Regions from separate parts of the Pseudomonas sp. H2_A10 genome, predicted to be linked through region 1. Evidence: predicted binding sites of a transcription regulator. Region 1 holds the regulator's gene; each other region holds the start of a gene.

What was found. The regulator sigma-54, encoded in region 1, starts transcription at its own class of promoters, with help from an activator protein. The targets are predictions, from matches to a motif close to ANTGGCATNNANNTTGCTNT.
Region 2: flgB (flagellar basal body rod protein FlgB) is a predicted target of sigma-54. The motif match lies at 2,118-2,137, and genes of this name have one in related genera.
Region 3: glnA (glutamate--ammonia ligase) is a predicted target of sigma-54. The motif match lies at 2,230-2,249, and genes of this name have one in related genera.
Region 4: glnK (P-II family nitrogen regulator) is a predicted target of sigma-54. The motif match lies at 2,125-2,144, and genes of this name have one in related genera.

The regions. Positions count from the first base shown of each region.
Region 1 covers NZ_CP162821.1:5,952,065-5,956,257, forward strand. The annotation lists gene lptC (LPS export ABC transporter periplasmic protein LptC) at 1-487, shown strand, start outside; gene lptA (lipopolysaccharide transport periplasmic protein LptA) at 474-1,007, shown strand; gene lptB (LPS export ABC transporter ATP-binding protein) at 1,007-1,732, shown strand; gene AB4O23_RS27705 (RNA polymerase factor sigma-54) at 1,931-3,424, shown strand; gene hpf (ribosome hibernation-promoting factor, HPF/YfiA family) at 3,500-3,805, shown strand; gene ptsN (PTS IIA-like nitrogen regulatory protein PtsN) at 3,816-4,193, shown strand, end outside.
Region 2 covers NZ_CP162821.1:2,328,796-2,332,988, forward strand. The annotation lists gene AB4O23_RS10885 (chemotaxis protein CheV) at 1-112, shown strand, start outside; gene cheR (protein-glutamate O-methyltransferase CheR) at 166-993, shown strand; gene AB4O23_RS10895 (hypothetical protein) at 1,084-1,860, opposite strand; gene flgB (flagellar basal body rod protein FlgB) at 2,180-2,587, shown strand; gene flgC (flagellar basal body rod protein FlgC) at 2,591-3,034, shown strand; gene flgD (flagellar hook assembly protein FlgD) at 3,051-3,776, shown strand; partial or broken gene flgE (flagellar hook protein FlgE) at 3,808-4,193, shown strand, end outside.
Region 3 covers NZ_CP162821.1:517,025-521,217, reverse strand. The annotation lists gene AB4O23_RS02360 (chorismate mutase) at 74-613, opposite strand; gene glnA (glutamate--ammonia ligase) at 723-2,129, opposite strand; gene thiI (tRNA uracil 4-sulfurtransferase ThiI) at 2,464-3,918, shown strand; gene typA (translational GTPase TypA) at 4,058-4,193, shown strand, end outside.
Region 4 covers NZ_CP162821.1:1,109,823-1,114,015, reverse strand. The annotation lists gene AB4O23_RS05015 (ammonium transporter) at 206-1,543, opposite strand; gene glnK (P-II family nitrogen regulator) at 1,578-1,916, opposite strand; gene AB4O23_RS05005 (accessory factor UbiK family protein) at 2,339-2,599, shown strand; gene AB4O23_RS05000 (YifB family Mg chelatase-like AAA ATPase) at 2,752-4,193, shown strand, end outside.

The DNA.
Region 1 (4,193 bases):
GGAGCGCTTCCTCGACCAACCTGCCGCGCAGGTCGACGAAGGCGCTATCGACTATTACGCCACCAACGCCTACAGCGTGCAGTTCCTGCCGGACGGCAAGGTGCAGTACGAAATGACCTCGGACAAGGTCGAGCATTTGAAGACGACCGAAGTCACCCTGCTGACCAATCCGGACCTGAACCTGTATCGCGGCACTGAGTTTCCGTGGCACGTCACCAGCAAGCGTGGCGAGGTGAACCCGGACGGTACCGAGGTAGAACTGATTGATTCGGTGCGTGTTGCACGCACTGACGCCCAGAAACGCGACACGGTGATTACTACCAGTCGCATGACCGTATTCCCGCAGAAGCAATATGCGCAGACCGAGCAAGACGTTAGAATCGACGGCGCTGGCGGTGTATCGACTGGCAAGGGAATGAAAGCGTATTTGAAAGAAAGCAGGATACACCTGCTATCGAACGTAAGAGGACAGTATGAGGCTCGTTAAAACTCTCCCTATTTTGCTCAGTCTGGGCGCAGCACTGGGAAGCGTGAGCGCCTGGGCTCTGCCGAACGATAGCCAGCAGCCGATCCACATCTCGGCTGACGATGCGCAACTGGATGACAAGCAAGGTGTAGCGACCTACACCGGCGGCGTGATCATTACCCAGGGGTCGATGAAGATCACCGGCAATACCGTGACACTGACGCGCACCCCAAACGGTGATATTGACGTCGTGACCTCGGTGGGCAACCTGGCTTACTTCGAACAGAAGCAGTCGGCTACCGATACAGGCCCGATGAAGGGCTACGGCAAGACCATCCAGTACCATGCCCAGCAGAACCGCATTGTATTGATCGACCAGGCCAAGGTGCTGAGCCCCGATGGCAACTCCACGGAAGGTGAAAAAATCACCTATGACACCGTGAAGCAGATCGCCAACGCCGGTCGAGCCAATGGCAACAAGGTAACTGCGCCACGTCCGCGTATCGACATGGTTATCCAGCCGAAGAAGAAGGCCGAGTAATGGCAACCCTGAAAGCCCAGCATCTGGCCAAGGCCTATAAAAGCCGTCAGGTCGTGCGCGACGTCAGCCTGTCGATCGACAGCGGCCAGATCGTCGGCTTGCTCGGCCCCAACGGCGCCGGCAAGACCACATGCTTCTATATGATCGTCGGCCTGGTCCAGGCAGATCAGGGTCGCGTACTGATCGACGACCTGGATGTCAGCCATCAGCCGATGCACGGCCGTGCTCGCGCCGGTATCGGCTATCTCCCGCAAGAAGCCTCGATCTTCCGCAAACTGTCGGTTGCCGACAACATCATGGCTATCCTTGAGACCCGCAAGGAACTCGACCGTGACGGCCGCCGCCAAGAGCTGGAAAGCCTGCTGCAGGAGTTCCACATCAACCACATTCGCGACAACCTTGGCATGAGCCTGTCCGGTGGCGAGCGTCGTCGCGTGGAAATCGCCCGCGCCCTGGCGACCGCGCCAAAGTTCATCCTGCTGGACGAACCGTTTGCCGGCGTCGACCCGATTTCGGTCGGCGACATCAAGCAGATCATCCATCACCTCAAGGCCAAGGGTATCGGCGTATTGATCACCGACCACAACGTGCGTGAAACCCTCGATATCTGCGAAACCGCGTATATCGTCAACGATGGCCAGTTGATCGCCGAAGGCGATTCCGCGACCATCCTGGCCAACGAACTGGTCAAGGAAGTGTACCTGGGTCACGAGTTCCGCCTGTAAAACCACCTGTATGAACAGGGGGTGGCAGGTCGTTTGTCCGAAGCGCGCGTACCAAAGAAAAACCTACGGTTTTTTTATTGTTACCGCGCTCTAGGCAAAGCCCTCGATATCAGGCATATAATTTGCTTATGTTTGGCGCTCACGCGCCCTGTCGTGGATGGCGCATTGCGCCGGCGAATAAGGTGTTAAGCCCCTGCCATGAAACCATCGCTAGTCCTGAGAATGGGCCAGCAGCTGACGATGACACCGCAGCTGCAACAGGCCATCCGCCTGCTCCAATTGTCGACCCTGGACCTGCAACAGGAAATCCAGGAGGCCCTGGAGTCCAATCCGATGCTCGAACGCCAGGAAGAAGGCGACGACTTCGATAATGCAGACCCGCTGGCCGACAACATCGAGCAAAAAACCAATTCCGACGTGCAGGAACCCTCCTACCAGGAAACCGCCCCAACGGTGGATAACCTTGAGGAAGGCGACTGGAACGAACGCATTCCCAACGAACTCCCGGTGGATACCGCCTGGGAAGACGTCTACCAGACCAGCGCGAGCAGCCTGCCCAGCAACGATGATGACGAGTGGGACTTCACCACCCGCACCTCCGCCGGCGAAAGCCTGCAGAGCCATCTGTTGTGGCAACTGAACCTCGCACCGATGTCCGACACCGATCGCCTGATCGCCGTCACGCTGATCGATTGCATCAACAACCAGGGTTATCTGGACGAGACGCTCGAGGAGATTCTGGAGGCCTTCGACCCTGAACTGGACATTGAGCTGGACGAAATCGAAGCCGTCCTGCACCGCATCCAGCAGTTCGAGCCTGCGGGCATTGGCGCCCGCTCCCTGAGCGAATGCCTGTTGCTGCAACTGCGCCAGCTGCCCGCCAAGACACCTTGGCTGGCTGAAGCCCAGCGCCTGGTCACCGATTACATCGACCTGCTGGGCAGCCGCGACTACAGCCAGTTGATGCGCCGCATGAAGCTCAAGGAAGATGACCTGCGCCAGGTTATCGAACTGGTGCAAAGCCTCAACCCGCGCCCGGGCTCGCAGATCGAGTCCAGCGAAGCCGAATATGTGGTCCCTGACGTGATTGTGCGCAAGGACAACGAACGCTGGCTGGTGGAATTGAACCAGGAGTCGGTGCCACGCCTGCGGGTCAACCCGCAATATGCCGGTTTTGTGCGCCGCGCCGACACCAGCGCCGACAACACCTTCATGCGCAACCAGTTGCAGGAAGCCCGCTGGTTCATCAAGAGCCTGCAGAGCCGTAACGAAACCCTGATGAAAGTTGCCACCCAGATCGTCGAGCATCAGCGCGGCTTCCTGGAATACGGCGACGAGGCGATGAAGCCTCTGGTGCTGCATGACATCGCCGAGGCGGTAGGCATGCACGAATCAACGATTTCACGGGTGACGACGCAAAAATTCATGCATACCCCACGGGGTATATATGAGCTCAAATACTTTTTCTCCAGCCATGTCAGCACCTCCGAAGGCGGCGAATGCTCGTCCACGGCGATCCGCGCGATCATCAAAAAACTGGTTGCCGCGGAAAATCAGAAAAAGCCGTTGAGTGACAGCAAGATCGCTGGTTTACTGGAGGCACAAGGCATTCAGGTCGCCCGTCGAACCGTCGCCAAGTACCGCGAGTCCCTTGGGATCGCGCCTTCCAGCGAGCGTAAGCGTTTGATGTGACGGGCGGGCCACAGCGTTCCAGTGGCAGGCGTCTTTGCCTGCCGCTTTATGCACTGGCAACGAAGGAGAAGCTGTATGCAAGTCAACATCAGTGGACACCAGCTGGAAGTCACCAAGCCCCTGCGTGAGTACACCGAGAGCAAGCTGAACAAGCTTGCGGGGCATTTTGACAAGATCACCAACGTGCAGGTCATCATGGAGGTCGATAAGCTCAAGCAGAAAATCGAGGCCACCCTGCACGTACCGAATGCCAAGCTCGTCGCCAATGCTGAGCATGAGGACATGTACGCGGCGATTGACTCGCTCTACGACAAGCTGGACCGCCAACTCATAAAGCATAAGGAAAAGAATCTGCACCTGATGCAAGGTACAGGTCGTTAACTCTCCCCCCATGATCCGACTTGAAACCATCCTGACCCCCGGCCGTTCCCTCGTGAACGTGCCGGGCGGCAGCAAGAAAAAAGCCCTTGAACAAATTGCCAACCTGATCGCCCGCGAAGTGCCGGATCTGGAGATGCAAGTTGTCTTCGAGGCACTGGTTGCCCGTGAAAAACTCGGTTCCACCGGTTTTGGCAACGGCATCGCCATTCCTCACTGCCGCCTCAAAGGCTGTGACACCCCCGTGAGCGCCCTGCTGCATCTGGAAGCTCCGATCGATTTTGACGCCATCGACGGCGCCCCGGTTGACCTGCTATTTGTGCTGCTGGTCCCGGAAGCCGCCACCGATGCGCACCTGGAACTGCTCCGGCAGATCGCCAGCATGCTCGAC
Region 2 (4,193 bases), 2.4 Mb from region 1:
TGTATTCAATCAGGCGATGGTCAAGAAAGTCGGTGCCGATGACTTCCTGGCCAAATTCCGTCCTGATGACCTGGCATCCCGGGTGGTCGACCGGATCAAGGCAGCAGAATAATAATAGCCAGGGGCTTTTTCCCTGGCGGTCATACGATTTTAGAGGCGGTATCAGTGTCTACAGGTAATTTGGATTTTGAGCAGTTCCGGGTCTTCCTGGAAAAAGCCTGTGGGATATTGCTCGGTGAAAACAAGCAATACCTGGTATCCAGTCGTCTTAACAAACTAATGGAGCAGCAGGGTATCAAGTCCCTGGGTGAGTTGGTTCAACGGATCCAGGGCCAGCCGCGCAGTGGGCTCAAAGAGATGGTGGTCGATGCCATGACCACCAACGAAACCCTGTGGTTTCGTGACACCTACCCCTTTGAGGTGCTCAAGAGCAAGGTGCTGCCGGAGGCTATCAAGGCCAGCCCGGGCCAGCGTCTGCGCATCTGGTCGGCGGCCTGTTCTTCGGGGCAGGAGCCGTATTCCATCTCGATGTCCATCGATGAGTTCGAGCGGACCAACATCGGGCAATTGAAGGCCGGTGCGCAAATTGTCGCCACCGATCTGTCCGGCACCATGCTCACCAACTGCAAGACCGGTGAGTACGACAGCCTGGCCCTGGGCCGTGGTTTGTCCCAAGACCGGTTGCAGCGCTACTTCGAGCCTAAAGGCGCCGGGCGCTGGGCGATCAAGGCGCCGATCAAAAACCGCGTGGAGTTTCGCTCGTTCAACCTGCTCGACAGCTACGCCAGCCTGGGCAAGTTCGACATGGTGTTTTGCCGCAACGTGCTGATCTACTTCTCGGCCGAGGTGAAGAAAGACATCCTGTTGCGCATCCATGGCACGCTCAAGCGTGGCGGCTACCTGTTCCTGGGTGCTTCCGAAGCGCTGAACGGCCTGCCGGATCACTTCCAGATGGTGCAGTGCAGCCCCGGCATCATTTACCAGGCCAAATAACCGGCGCTTTAAAAACAAAAACGGGAGACCTTTGCAAAGTCTCCCGTTTTTTATTCGCGCAAAATCGCTGCCGGTCCTCATCAACAGCGCTCAGGGCGTGGTGCTCATTTGGAGGGGCCCCAGGGACAGGCCATGTTGCCCGCTGGGCACTGTTGCGTTGAAGATGCCGAGTCGCACGGTTCCCGTCGTGGCGGCGGTAAATGTTCCTGTTCCGATTTGGCGTCGGGCATCGGTAATAGTGGTGACGTCAGGCCCGATCCGGCTGCCGTTTATCGTCATGTGCAGGGTCGACCCGTCGCTGACGGCTGTACTTCCCGTCACCTCGAAGCTGCAGTTATAGGTGCGTCCTGCCGTTACCGGAACTGCACGGGTGATGATGTGGGAGCTGGTGGCCTGATTGTTGAACTGGTTAACGACCACGCGGCTACCGATCACGCTTAGCCGCGACACATAGACGCCTTGTGCTACCCAGCCTTGAAAGGTGCCGTCGCTGAAGTCCCATGACTGGTCTGGTGGCACCACAATGGGCAGGCGACCGATGTTTACTCTCGCCTCCCCTGCAGTGGAATACAGCCCTCCACGCAGGATGCGGGCCCGCAACTGGACTTCGGTGCCCGCACTGGCGATGACAATGTTCGTGGGAATCAGAATCCGCAGCGAAGCGGTGCTGTGGGCAATATTAAAGCTTTGATTGTGCGTGCCACCAAGAACGGTGCTGTTGAGGCTCAAATAGAAATAATCGGCTGGCTGCATAGGAAAATCCAACCTCAGTATGGCGACGTCGCCGCTCAGTCGGGCAGGGTCAAGATTCGGGATCGGCTGTGTCGAATCCTGTTCGACAAACCTGGGGGCCGGGATTATCAACATGTCGAGCCTCTGCGTTGTGCTTAAGGGGGTCGGTTGATAAAGTATCAAAGCCTACGCGTGTCGCAATTGTCATAAATAACAGTACGGACAAACGGTTAAATACCCCGGCCCCCTGCGCACACCGTTTATAGCCCTCCACTCGCAAGCGGCAAGCCCGATTGCCGCTTTACTGGCGCTACGCGGAAATCGCTTGCCGCTTTTCTGGCATCACCGCCGGCAACATTGCCGCAAGCCCTTGAAATTCGGGCTCTGCTCAGGTTGGCATGCACCTTGCTATAGTCCTGTTAACGAACAGCAGGTCAGCCTAAAGGTTTCCGCCATGAGCATCAGCTTCGATAAAGCGCTCGGTATCCACGAACAAGCCCTGGGCTTCCGCGCCCAGCGTGCCGAAGTCCTGGCCAACAACATTGCCAACGCCGACACCCCGAACTACAAGGCTCGGGACCTGGACTTCTCCGCTGTGCTCGCTGCACAGCAGGACAAGACCAAGAACGGCACCTTCGCCTTGAACATGACCAACAACCGTCATATCGAAGCGCAAGGCCTGAGCAGTGGTGACGAGTCGTTGCTGTATCGCACGCCGATGCAGCCATCGATCGACCAGAACACCGTCGACGCCCAACTGGAGCAATCGGCTTATGCCGAGAACTCGGTGAACTTTCAGGCCAGCTTTACCCTGCTCAACAGCAAATTCAAAGGGCTGATGTCAGCCCTGCGTGGAGAGTAAGCCATGTCCCTGTCCAGTGTTTTCAATATTGCCGGCAGTGGCATGAGCGCCCAGACCACGCGCCTCAACACCGTCGCCAGTAACATCGCCAACGCCGAGACTGTGTCTTCGAGCATTGACCAAACCTATCGCGCCCGGCACCCGGTGTTCGCCACCATGTTCCAGGCCGGCCAGAACGGTGGCAGCGATTCGTTGTTCCAGGAACAGGACGCCGCCGGCAAAGGCGTGCAGGTACTCGGTGTGGTCGAAGACCAGAGCAACCTCGAAGCGCGCTACGAGCCTAACCACCCGGCAGCGAACGAAAAAGGCTACGTGTATTACCCGAACGTCAACGTGGTCGAGGAGATGGCCGACATGATCTCCGCCAGCCGCTCGTTCCAGACCAACGCGGAAATGATGAACACCGCCAAAACCATGATGCAAAAGGTCCTGACCCTGGGTCAGTGATAAGGGGCGCCAAATAATGGCCATCGTTGATACGTCTAACAACACGGCAGTCCAGGACCTGTTCAATTCCAAGGTCAAGACTGCAACGGACAACAGCAGCCTGGGTGATGCTTCCAAGACCGCGACGGGCAACCAGTCGCTGGGCAAGGACGCGTTCCTGCAACTGCTGGTGACCCAACTGAAAAACCAGAACCCGCTGTCACCCCAGGACAACGGTGCATTCGTGGCCCAGCTGGCGCAGTTCAGCAGCCTCGAAGGCATCAACACCCTGAACGACTCGGTGAATAACATCTCCAGCAACTTCAGCTCCTCGCAAGCGCTGCAGGCTTCTTCGCTGGTCGGGCGTTCGATCATCACCCAGACCGACAAGGCCCTGGTGGATACCAGCAAGAGCATGACCGGCTCGGTGGCCGTGACCGCGGCGACGGGTAACGTCACCGTCAAGATCACCGACAAAGACGGCAACCTGGTGCGCACCCTCGATTTGGGCGCCCAGAGTGCCGGTACGTCGGACTTTATCTGGGATGGCAAGAACGGCAACGGCGAGGTCGCCCCAGCCGGCACCTACACCTTTGCGGCCACGACCAAGAATGACAAGGGCGACGCAGTGGCCCTGGCAACATCGCTGCCGGCAACCGTGACCAGCGTGACGTTGAGCAAGACCGGCGGCGAAATGCTGCTGAACCTTGCAGGTGGCATGGGCAGCGTGAAGCTGTCGCAAATTCAGACTATTGGTACATAGAGCCGGCTAGATACGGCAGAGGGAGAGAAACATGTCTTTTAACATCGGCCTTAGCGGCCTCTATGCGGCCAATAAACAACTGGACGTGACCGGCAACAACATCGCCAACGTCGCGACCACCGGCTTCAAGTCGTCCCGTGCGGAATTCTCCGACATCTATGCCGCGTCCAAACTGGGTACCGGCCAGAACAGCATCGGCAACGGCGTGAACCTGGCGGCGGTGTCCCAGCAATTCACCCAGGGTGACGTCAACGGCAGCGGCGGTATCCTGGACATGGCGATCCAGGGTGGTGGCTTCTTCGTGCAGAAGGGCAGCGACGGTTCGCTGGAGTACACTCGCAGCGGTGCCTTCCGTGCCGACAAAGACGGCTATATCACCAACAACACCGGTACCTCGCGTTTGCAAGGCTATGCGGC
Region 3 (4,193 bases), 570 kb from region 1:
TGGCCGGTCAGGCTACGATCGCTGTTCGGGGAGGGATGCCGGAAGGTGCCTAAAATAATGTGGGTGTCATCCGTTATTGGCCTGTGCGAATACACAGCTCGGCCGTGGCGCGGATCATCGCCAGTTGCCGCAGCGGGTCGTTCAGCGGCTCATGCACCGCTTCGGTCAGCCAGTGAGGGCACTGCGGGTCGCTACGTTGGGGGGTGAAGTCCGCCAGTTGTTGCAGCAGGCGTGTTTGCAATTGATCCAGCTGCGGGCGAATCTGCTTCACCAGGTCCGGGCGCGGATCGTCGGGTGCCTTGCCCTGGAACTGCCAATCGGACAGGTGGGTGTACTGCACCAGCTTGTTTGCCTCGATCTGGGCCGAGAAGAATTGCTCGGCGGCGGCGGGTGCCAGTTTGTAGCTCGGCGCCTGGGCGACAACGCTGGCGATCACTTCTTGTTCGCGCTTCTTATCTTCCACCGGTTTTTTGCTGTCCCATTTGCTCAGCGCCACCTGGTCGGCGATTTCCAGGCGTTCGGCGATGCTGTTGAGCAGCGGCTCAAGAGTGGGGGGCGCAGCCAATGCACTGGCGCTGAAAAACACTAAAGCGAACGCAAGTCGACGTTTCAATGCTGATCTCCTTGTGGGAGGGAGGGGGGATTCGGGTTAATTCCCGGGCAAAAAAAGACCTCCCGAAGGAGGCCTTTTTCATCACGCTGCGTCAAGCAGCGCTACCGGATCAGCAGCTGTAGTACAGCTCGTATTCCAGTGGGTGTACGAAGGTGCGAACCTTGATTTCTTCTTCGCTTTTGAGCTCGATGTAGGCATCGATGAAGTCGTCGCTGAATACGCCGCCTTTGGTCAGGAACGCACGGCCCTTGTCCAGCTCTTCCAGGGCTTCTTTCAGGCTGCCGCACACTTGTGGGATCTCTTTGGCCTCTTCAGGCGGCAGGTCGTACAAGTTTTTGTCGGCGGCATCGCCTGGGTGGATCTTGTTCTGGATGCCGTCCAGGCCAGCCATGACCAGCGCAGCGAAGGCCAGGTATGGGTTGGCTGCCGGATCAGGGAAGCGCGCTTCGATACGGCGAGCGCGTGGGCTGGACACGTAAGGAATACGGATCGAGGCGGAACGGTTGCGAGCCGAGTAGGCCAGCATCACCGGTGCTTCGAAACCTGGGACCAGACGCTTGTAGGAGTTGGTCGACGGGTTGGTGAAGCCGTTCAGGGCCTTACCGTGCTTGATGATACCGCCGATGAAGTACAGGGCGGTGTCGGACAGGCCGGCATAACCTTCGCCGGCGAAGGTGTTCTTGCCTTCTTTGGCGATGGACAGGTGAACGTGCATACCCGAACCGTTATCGCCGTACAGTGGCTTAGGCATGAAGGTAGCGGTACGGCCGTAGGCATCAGCTACGTTGTGTACGCAGTACTTCAGGGTCTGGACTTCGTCAGCCTTGGCTACCAGGGTGTTGAACTTCACGCCGATTTCGTTCTGGCCGGCAGTCGCCACTTCGTGGTGGTGAACTTCGATGACCAGGCCCATTTCTTCCATGGCGTTGCACATGGAGGTACGGATTTCGTGGTCGTGGTCGAACGGCGGAACCGGGAAGTAGCCACCTTTGACGCCTGGACGGTGGCCTTTGTTGCCGCCTTCCACGTCCTGGTCGGACATCCACGAGCCTTGCTCGGAGAAGATTTTGAACATGGAACCGGAGATGTCGGACTTGAACTTGACCGAATCAAAGATGAAGAACTCTGGTTCCGGGCCTACGAATACGGTGTCGCCGATACCGGTCGACTTCAGGTATTCCTCGGCGCGCTTGGCGATCGCACGTGGGTCGCGATCGTAGCCTTGCATGGTCGAAGGCTCGATCACGTCGCAGACGATGATCAGGGTTGGGTCTTCGGTGAACGGGTCAAGGACGGCAGTGCTGTCGTCCGGCATCAGGATCATGTCGGAGGCTTCGATGCCTTTCCAGCCGGCAATGGAGGAACCGTCGAACATTTTGCCTTCTTCGAAGAAAGCATCATCCAGCGCGTCGCGAGCCGGCATGGTCACGTGGTGCTGAGTGCCTTTGGTGTCCGTGAAGCGCAGATCAATCCATTTAACGTCATGATCTTTGATGAGTTGAACCGACTTCGACATAGTGTCCTCCGGGTGGCTTCGGGCTGGGGTAGTGGAGTTAGCCCTTAGAATGTGGGTGATGCCGGCGCGGATAGTCCGCCATGGCAACCTGCCTCACAAGAGAGCAAATTGCATGCCAGTGCGCCAACATGGGTTTTTTGCGCCAAAAGCGACCCTATAAAGGTGCGCAGCGACAAAAGCCCGAAAATAGCGCACTGCAATGTGGCGCATGCGCATGCAAATGCACCGCTTTAGTGCGTTGCGGTGTGAGTGCATATTAACTGGTTAAACCTTGAGCGATTTCCGCTATAATCCGCGCCCCCCTTTTTCAGCAGGCCCGGCGCGCGCTGTTTCCATGAAATTAATCGTTAAAGTCTTCCCCGAAATCACCATCAAGAGCCGACCGGTACGGATGCGTTTTATCCGTCAATTGGCCAAGAACATCCGTGCCGTGCTCCGAGATCTGGACCCGGCTGTGGTGGTGAATGGCGTGTGGGACAACCTCGAGCTGGAAACCCGCCTGACCGACGCCAAAGCCTTGAAGGATATGACCGAGCGCCTGAGCTGCATGCCGGGCATCGCACACTTCCTGCAGGTTGACGAGTACGCGCTGGGCGACTTCGACGACATCACCGAAAAATGCAAACTGCATTTTGGCGACAACCTTGAAGGCAAGATTTTTTCGGTGCGCTGCAAGCGTGCCGGCAAGCACCCGTTCAGCTCCATGGACGTGGAGAAATACGTCGGCAGCAAGCTGCGTCGCGAGTGCGGCGCCGCTGGAATTTCCCTGAAAGCGCCGCAAATTGAAGTGCGCATGGAAATTCGCGACCAACGGTTGTTTGTGATCCACAGCCAGCACAACAGCATCGGCGGCTACCCGCTCGGCGCCCTGGAACAGACCCTGGTGCTGATGTCCGGCGGTTTCGATTCCACGGTGGCGGCCTACCAGATCATGCGCCGCGGCCTGATGAGCCACTTCTGCTTCTTCAACCTGGGTGGGCGCGCACACGAATTGGGCGTGATGGAAGTTGCGCACTTTATCTGGAAGAAGTACGGCAGCTCCCAACGCGTGCTATTTGTGAGCGTACCGTTCGAGGAAGTGCTGGGCGAAATTCTCGGCAAAGTCGATAACAGTCATATGGGCGTGGTATTGAAGCGTATGATGTTGCGCGCGGCCTCCCGTATCGCCGATCAATTGCAGATCGACGCGCTGGTGACCGGCGAAGCGATTTCCCAGGTTTCCAGCCAGACGCTGCCGAACCTGTCGCTGATCGACTGCGTGACCGAGAAGCTGGTGCTGCGCCCGCTGATCGCCAGCCACAAGCAGGACATCATCGATTTGGCGGAAGAAATCGGCACCGCCGACTTCGCCAAGCATATGCCTGAGTACTGCGGGGTCATCTCGGTGAACCCCAAGACCCACGCCAAGCGCAACCGCGTGGAGTACGAAGAACAACAGTTTGATATGGCGATTCTGGAGCGTGCGCTCGAGAACGCCAAGCTGGTACCGATCGATCGTGTTATCGACGAGTTGGGCCAGGATGTGCAGATCGAAGAAGTCAGCGAAGCCCTGGCCGGCCAGATCGTCATCGACATCCGTCACCCGGATGCCGCGGAAGATGAGCCGCTGGAAATCGCCGGCATCGACGTACAAACGCTGCCGTTCTATGCATTGAACGCGCGTTTCAAGGAACTGGATGACAGCCGTCAGTACCTGCTGTATTGCGACAAAGGCGTGATGAGTCGCCTGCATGCCCACCATTTGCTCAGTGAGGGGCATGCCAATGTGCGCGTTTATCGACCGAGCTAAGAGCCCGGGGCTGTTTGCCTGTGGCCTGCGTCACCGGCCCCCCGACTCTGCCGTCAAGCTGTAACGGCAAGGCCTGACTCTACTGTAAATCGCTGCCACGACCTGTCAGCACACCGAATCCTCTGATCGAGATACACAAGTGATCGAAAATCTACGTAACATCGCCATCATTGCTCACGTTGACCATGGTAAAACCACCCTGGTAGACAAACTCCTGCGTCAATCCGGCACCCTGGAGCGCAACGAGCTCAACGACGAGCGCGTGATGGACTCCA
Region 4 (4,193 bases), 1.2 Mb from region 1:
TCTCCGCCCATCGGCGCGCATTCTAGCGCGCTCTGGGAAAAAACAAAGTGCCGAATACGCCTACATGCCTGTAAGACATTCGCACGCTAAAAAGTGCCGTGTGCGTCCTATCACAAACTCGACGCAAAACCGGCACAGCTTGTTATGACTGACAAACGCCAGACAAAAAAATGCCCGGCAAGCCGGGCATCTTTTTTTCGCGTACTTACAAGTTGTAGCCGCGTTCGTTGTGTTGCGCCAGGTCGAGGCCAACAGCCTCCTCCTCTTCGCTGACACGCAGGCCCATGACCATGTCCAGCACCTTCAGGATGATGTAGGTGACGATGGCCGTGTAGATCACGGTGAAACCGACGCCTTTGCACTGGATCCAGACTTGAGCCGCGATATCAGTCACGGTGCCGAAACCGCCCAGAGAAGGGGCTGCGAATACACCGGTAAGGATCGCGCCGAGAATACCGCCAATGCCGTGTACGCCGAAGGCATCCAGGGAATCGTCGTAGCCCAGCTTGCGCTTGAGAGTAGTGGCACAGAAGAAGCACACCACACCCGCCGCCAGGCCGATGATCAGTGCGCCCATCGGGCCCACGGTGCCGGCGGCCGGCGTGATCGCGACCAGGCCAGCCACCACACCCGAGGCGATGCCCAGTGCGCTTGGCTTACCGTGAGTGATCCACTCGGCGAACATCCAGCCCAGCGCCGCAGCGGCAGTTGCAATCTGAGTCACCAGCATCGCCATGCCCGCAGTGCCGTTGGCCGCCACAGCCGAGCCGGCGTTGAAGCCGAACCAGCCGATCCACAGCATGGCCGCACCGATCAGGGTGTAACCGAGGTTGTGCGGGGCCATCGGTGTGGTCGGGAAGCCCTTGCGCTTGCCGAGTACCAGGCAAGCTACCAGGCCGGCCACACCGGCGTTGATGTGCACCACGGTGCCGCCGGCGAAGTCCAGCACGCCCCAGTCCCACATCAGGCCACCGTTGCCGCTCCAGACCATGTGCGCGATCGGCGCATAGACCAGCGTGAACCAGATGCCCATGAAAATCAGCATTGCGGAAAACTTCATACGCTCAGCGAACGCACCGACGATCAGCGCCGGGGTGATGATGGCGAAGGTCATCTGGAAAGTGATGAACACCGCTTCCGGGAACAGCGCCGCAGGCCCGGTGATGCTGGCCGGAGTGACACCCGCCAGGAACGCCTTGCCCATGCCGCCGAAGAAGGAATTGAAGTTGACTACGCCCTGCTCCATACCGGTGGTATCGAACGCGATGCTGTAACCGTAGATGACCCACAGGATGCTGATCAGGCCAGTGATGGCGAAGCACTGCATCATCACCGACAGAATATTCTTGGAGCGGACCATGCCGCCGTAAAACAGCGCCAGGCCCGGGATGGTCATGAACAGCACCAGTGCGGTGGCGGTCAGCATCCAGGCGGTGTCGCCGGAGTTGAGGACTGGAGCAGCCACTTCGTCTGCCGCCATGGCCAGGCTTGGCATTACGATGGACAACAGGGCTCCGAGCCCTGCGAATTTACGCAGAGTCATATTGTTTTCTCCTGGGGCGTTGGGGTTTGGCGGCTTAGATTGCGTCGGTATCGGTTTCGCCGGTACGGATGCGAATCGCCTGTTCCAGATTGACCACGAAGATCTTGCCGTCACCGATCTTGCCGGTGTTGGCCGCCTTGGTTATCGCCTCGATAACCCGGTCAAGATCCTTGTCGTCAATGGCGACATCGATCTTCACCTTCGGCAGGAAATCGACTACGTATTCCGCGCCGCGATACAGCTCGGTGTGACCCTTCTGCCGACCGAAGCCCTTGACCTCAGTAACGGTAATGCCCTGCACGCCGATCTCGGACAGTGACTCGCGTACATCGTCCAACTTGAACGGCTTGATGATGGCAGTGACTAGCTTCATGAAAACTCTCTCCCGAATTGGTGGACTTGCCCCAGGAAAACAAACCCGTCTCAAGTCTAAGCGCAGTGCCTGGCTTTGTAACGCATCGTCGCAAGGGCAGTTGCCATTGCGACGCCAGCTAACCACTGGTGACGAAACCTGTACCCCTGATCCGTCGGCGCACTGCATTCGTCACAGCGACTGCATCAGTGCATGGGTCATGATCGTCTAAGCAGAAACCTTGCCAGCTCCGTAAAAACCACTGAAATCAGTCCATTGCCCACTTAAGCCCACCCGCAGGGCTGTCTGGCGGCCGCAATGCGCACGAAAACAGTGCGCCGCCGTCCGGCGCGATGCGCGAAAAGCGTGCGCCGCAGGCCGTGAAAAAGACTATAGACGCTGCGTGATACACTGCCCGCCAACAGTTTTCCGGAATATTTCCCATGCTCGCGCCCAAAGACCTCCTCGACGCCCTGAGCGGCCATGCCTCTCGCCTGTTCAGCGGCGAAACCCCGCTGCCCCGCAATGAAATCGAAAGCCAGTTCAAGGCCTTGCTGCAAAGTGGCTTCAGCAAGCTCGACCTGGTAAGCCGAGAAGAGTTTGATAGCCAAATGGTGGTGCTGGCCCGCACGCGTGCGCGGCTGGAGAGCCTGGAAGCGAAAGTCGCGGAGTTGGAAGCGCGGTTAACACCACCCGCTGAATAAACGCAGCCCGTGTGGAAGGGGGCTGGCTCCCTCCACACGCGCGTCACCTTTTTCTCTGGATACGTTCTGTAAAACCTCCGCGCTTCGCTCTTCCCCACCTCGTCTACCCTTGAAAAACCGCAGGAAGCGGCCCCCCATTTCAAGGAACGAGCATGTCCCTCGCCATTGTCCACAGCCGCGCCCAGGTCGGCGTCGAAGCCCCCGCCGTCACCGTAGAAGTGCACATGGCCAATGGCTTGCCTTCCCTGACCCTGGTGGGCCTGCCCGAAACCGCCGTCAAGGAAAGCAAGGACCGCGTGCGCAGCGCCATCCTCAACAGTGCCCTGCAATATCCCTCGCGCCGCATCACCCTCAACCTCGCGCCCGCCGACCTGCCCAAGGACGGCGGGCGCTTTGATTTGGCCATCGCCTTGGGGATTCTGGCGGCCAGCGTGCAGGTACCGGCGTTGATGCTCGATGAGGTCGAATGCCTGGGCGAATTGGCGCTGTCCGGTGAAGTGCGCGCGGTCAAAGGTGTGTTGCCAGCCGCATTGGCGGCGCGCAAGGCCGGGCGCACCGTGATAGTGCCGCGGGCGAATGCCGAGGAGGCCTGCCTGGCTTGCGGGTTGAAGGTGATAGCGGTGGATCACCTCCTGCAGGTGGTAGCGCACTTGAATGGGCAGGTGCCGATTGAGCCCTACAAATCCGATGGCTTGCTGTACCTGAACAAGCCCTACCCAGACTTGAGCGAAGTGCAGGGCCAGCTCGCCGCCAAGCGTGCATTGCTGATCGCAGCGGCGGGTGCGCATAACCTGCTGTTCAGCGGGCCACCGGGCACCGGCAAGACCTTGCTCGCCAGCCGCCTGCCCGGTTTGCTACCGCCACTGAGCGAACAGGAGGCTCTGGAAGTGGCGGCGATCCAATCGGTGGTCAGCCTCGCGCCGCTGAGCCACTGGCCACACCGGCCGTTTCGCCAGCCGCACCATTCCGCTTCAGGCCCGGCGCTGGTGGGTGGCGGCTCGAAACCGCAGCCAGGGGAAATTACCCTGGCGCATCACGGGGTGTTGTTCCTGGATGAATTGCCAGAGTTCGATCGCAAAGTACTGGAGGTGCTGCGCGAGCCACTGGAGTCGGGACATATCGTGATTTCCCGCGCTCGCGACCGAGTGAGTTTCCCGGCGCGCTTCCAACTGGTGGCGGCCATGAACCCCTGCCCTTGCGGCTATATGGGCGAACCCAGTGGGCGCTGTCGCTGCACGCCGGAGCAAATCCAGCGGTATCGAAACAAGCTCTCCGGGCCGCTGTTGGATCGAATCGACCTGCACCTTACCGTGGCACGTGAAACAACCGCGTTGAATCCAACCCGGCAGGCCGGTGACACGACGGCTACAGCCTCGGCCCACGTGGCCGAAGCCAGGGACCGTCAGCAACGGCGCCAGGGCTGCGCCAATGCCTTCCTTGATCTACCGAGCCTGCGCGAGCACTGCCAATTGCTGAAAGCCGATGAAAGCTGGCTGGAGGGTGCCTGCGAGCGGCTGACGTTGTCGCTGCGCGCAGCACATCGGCTACTCAAGGTGGCACGCACTCTGGCGGACTTGGATCAGGTGCAGGCGAT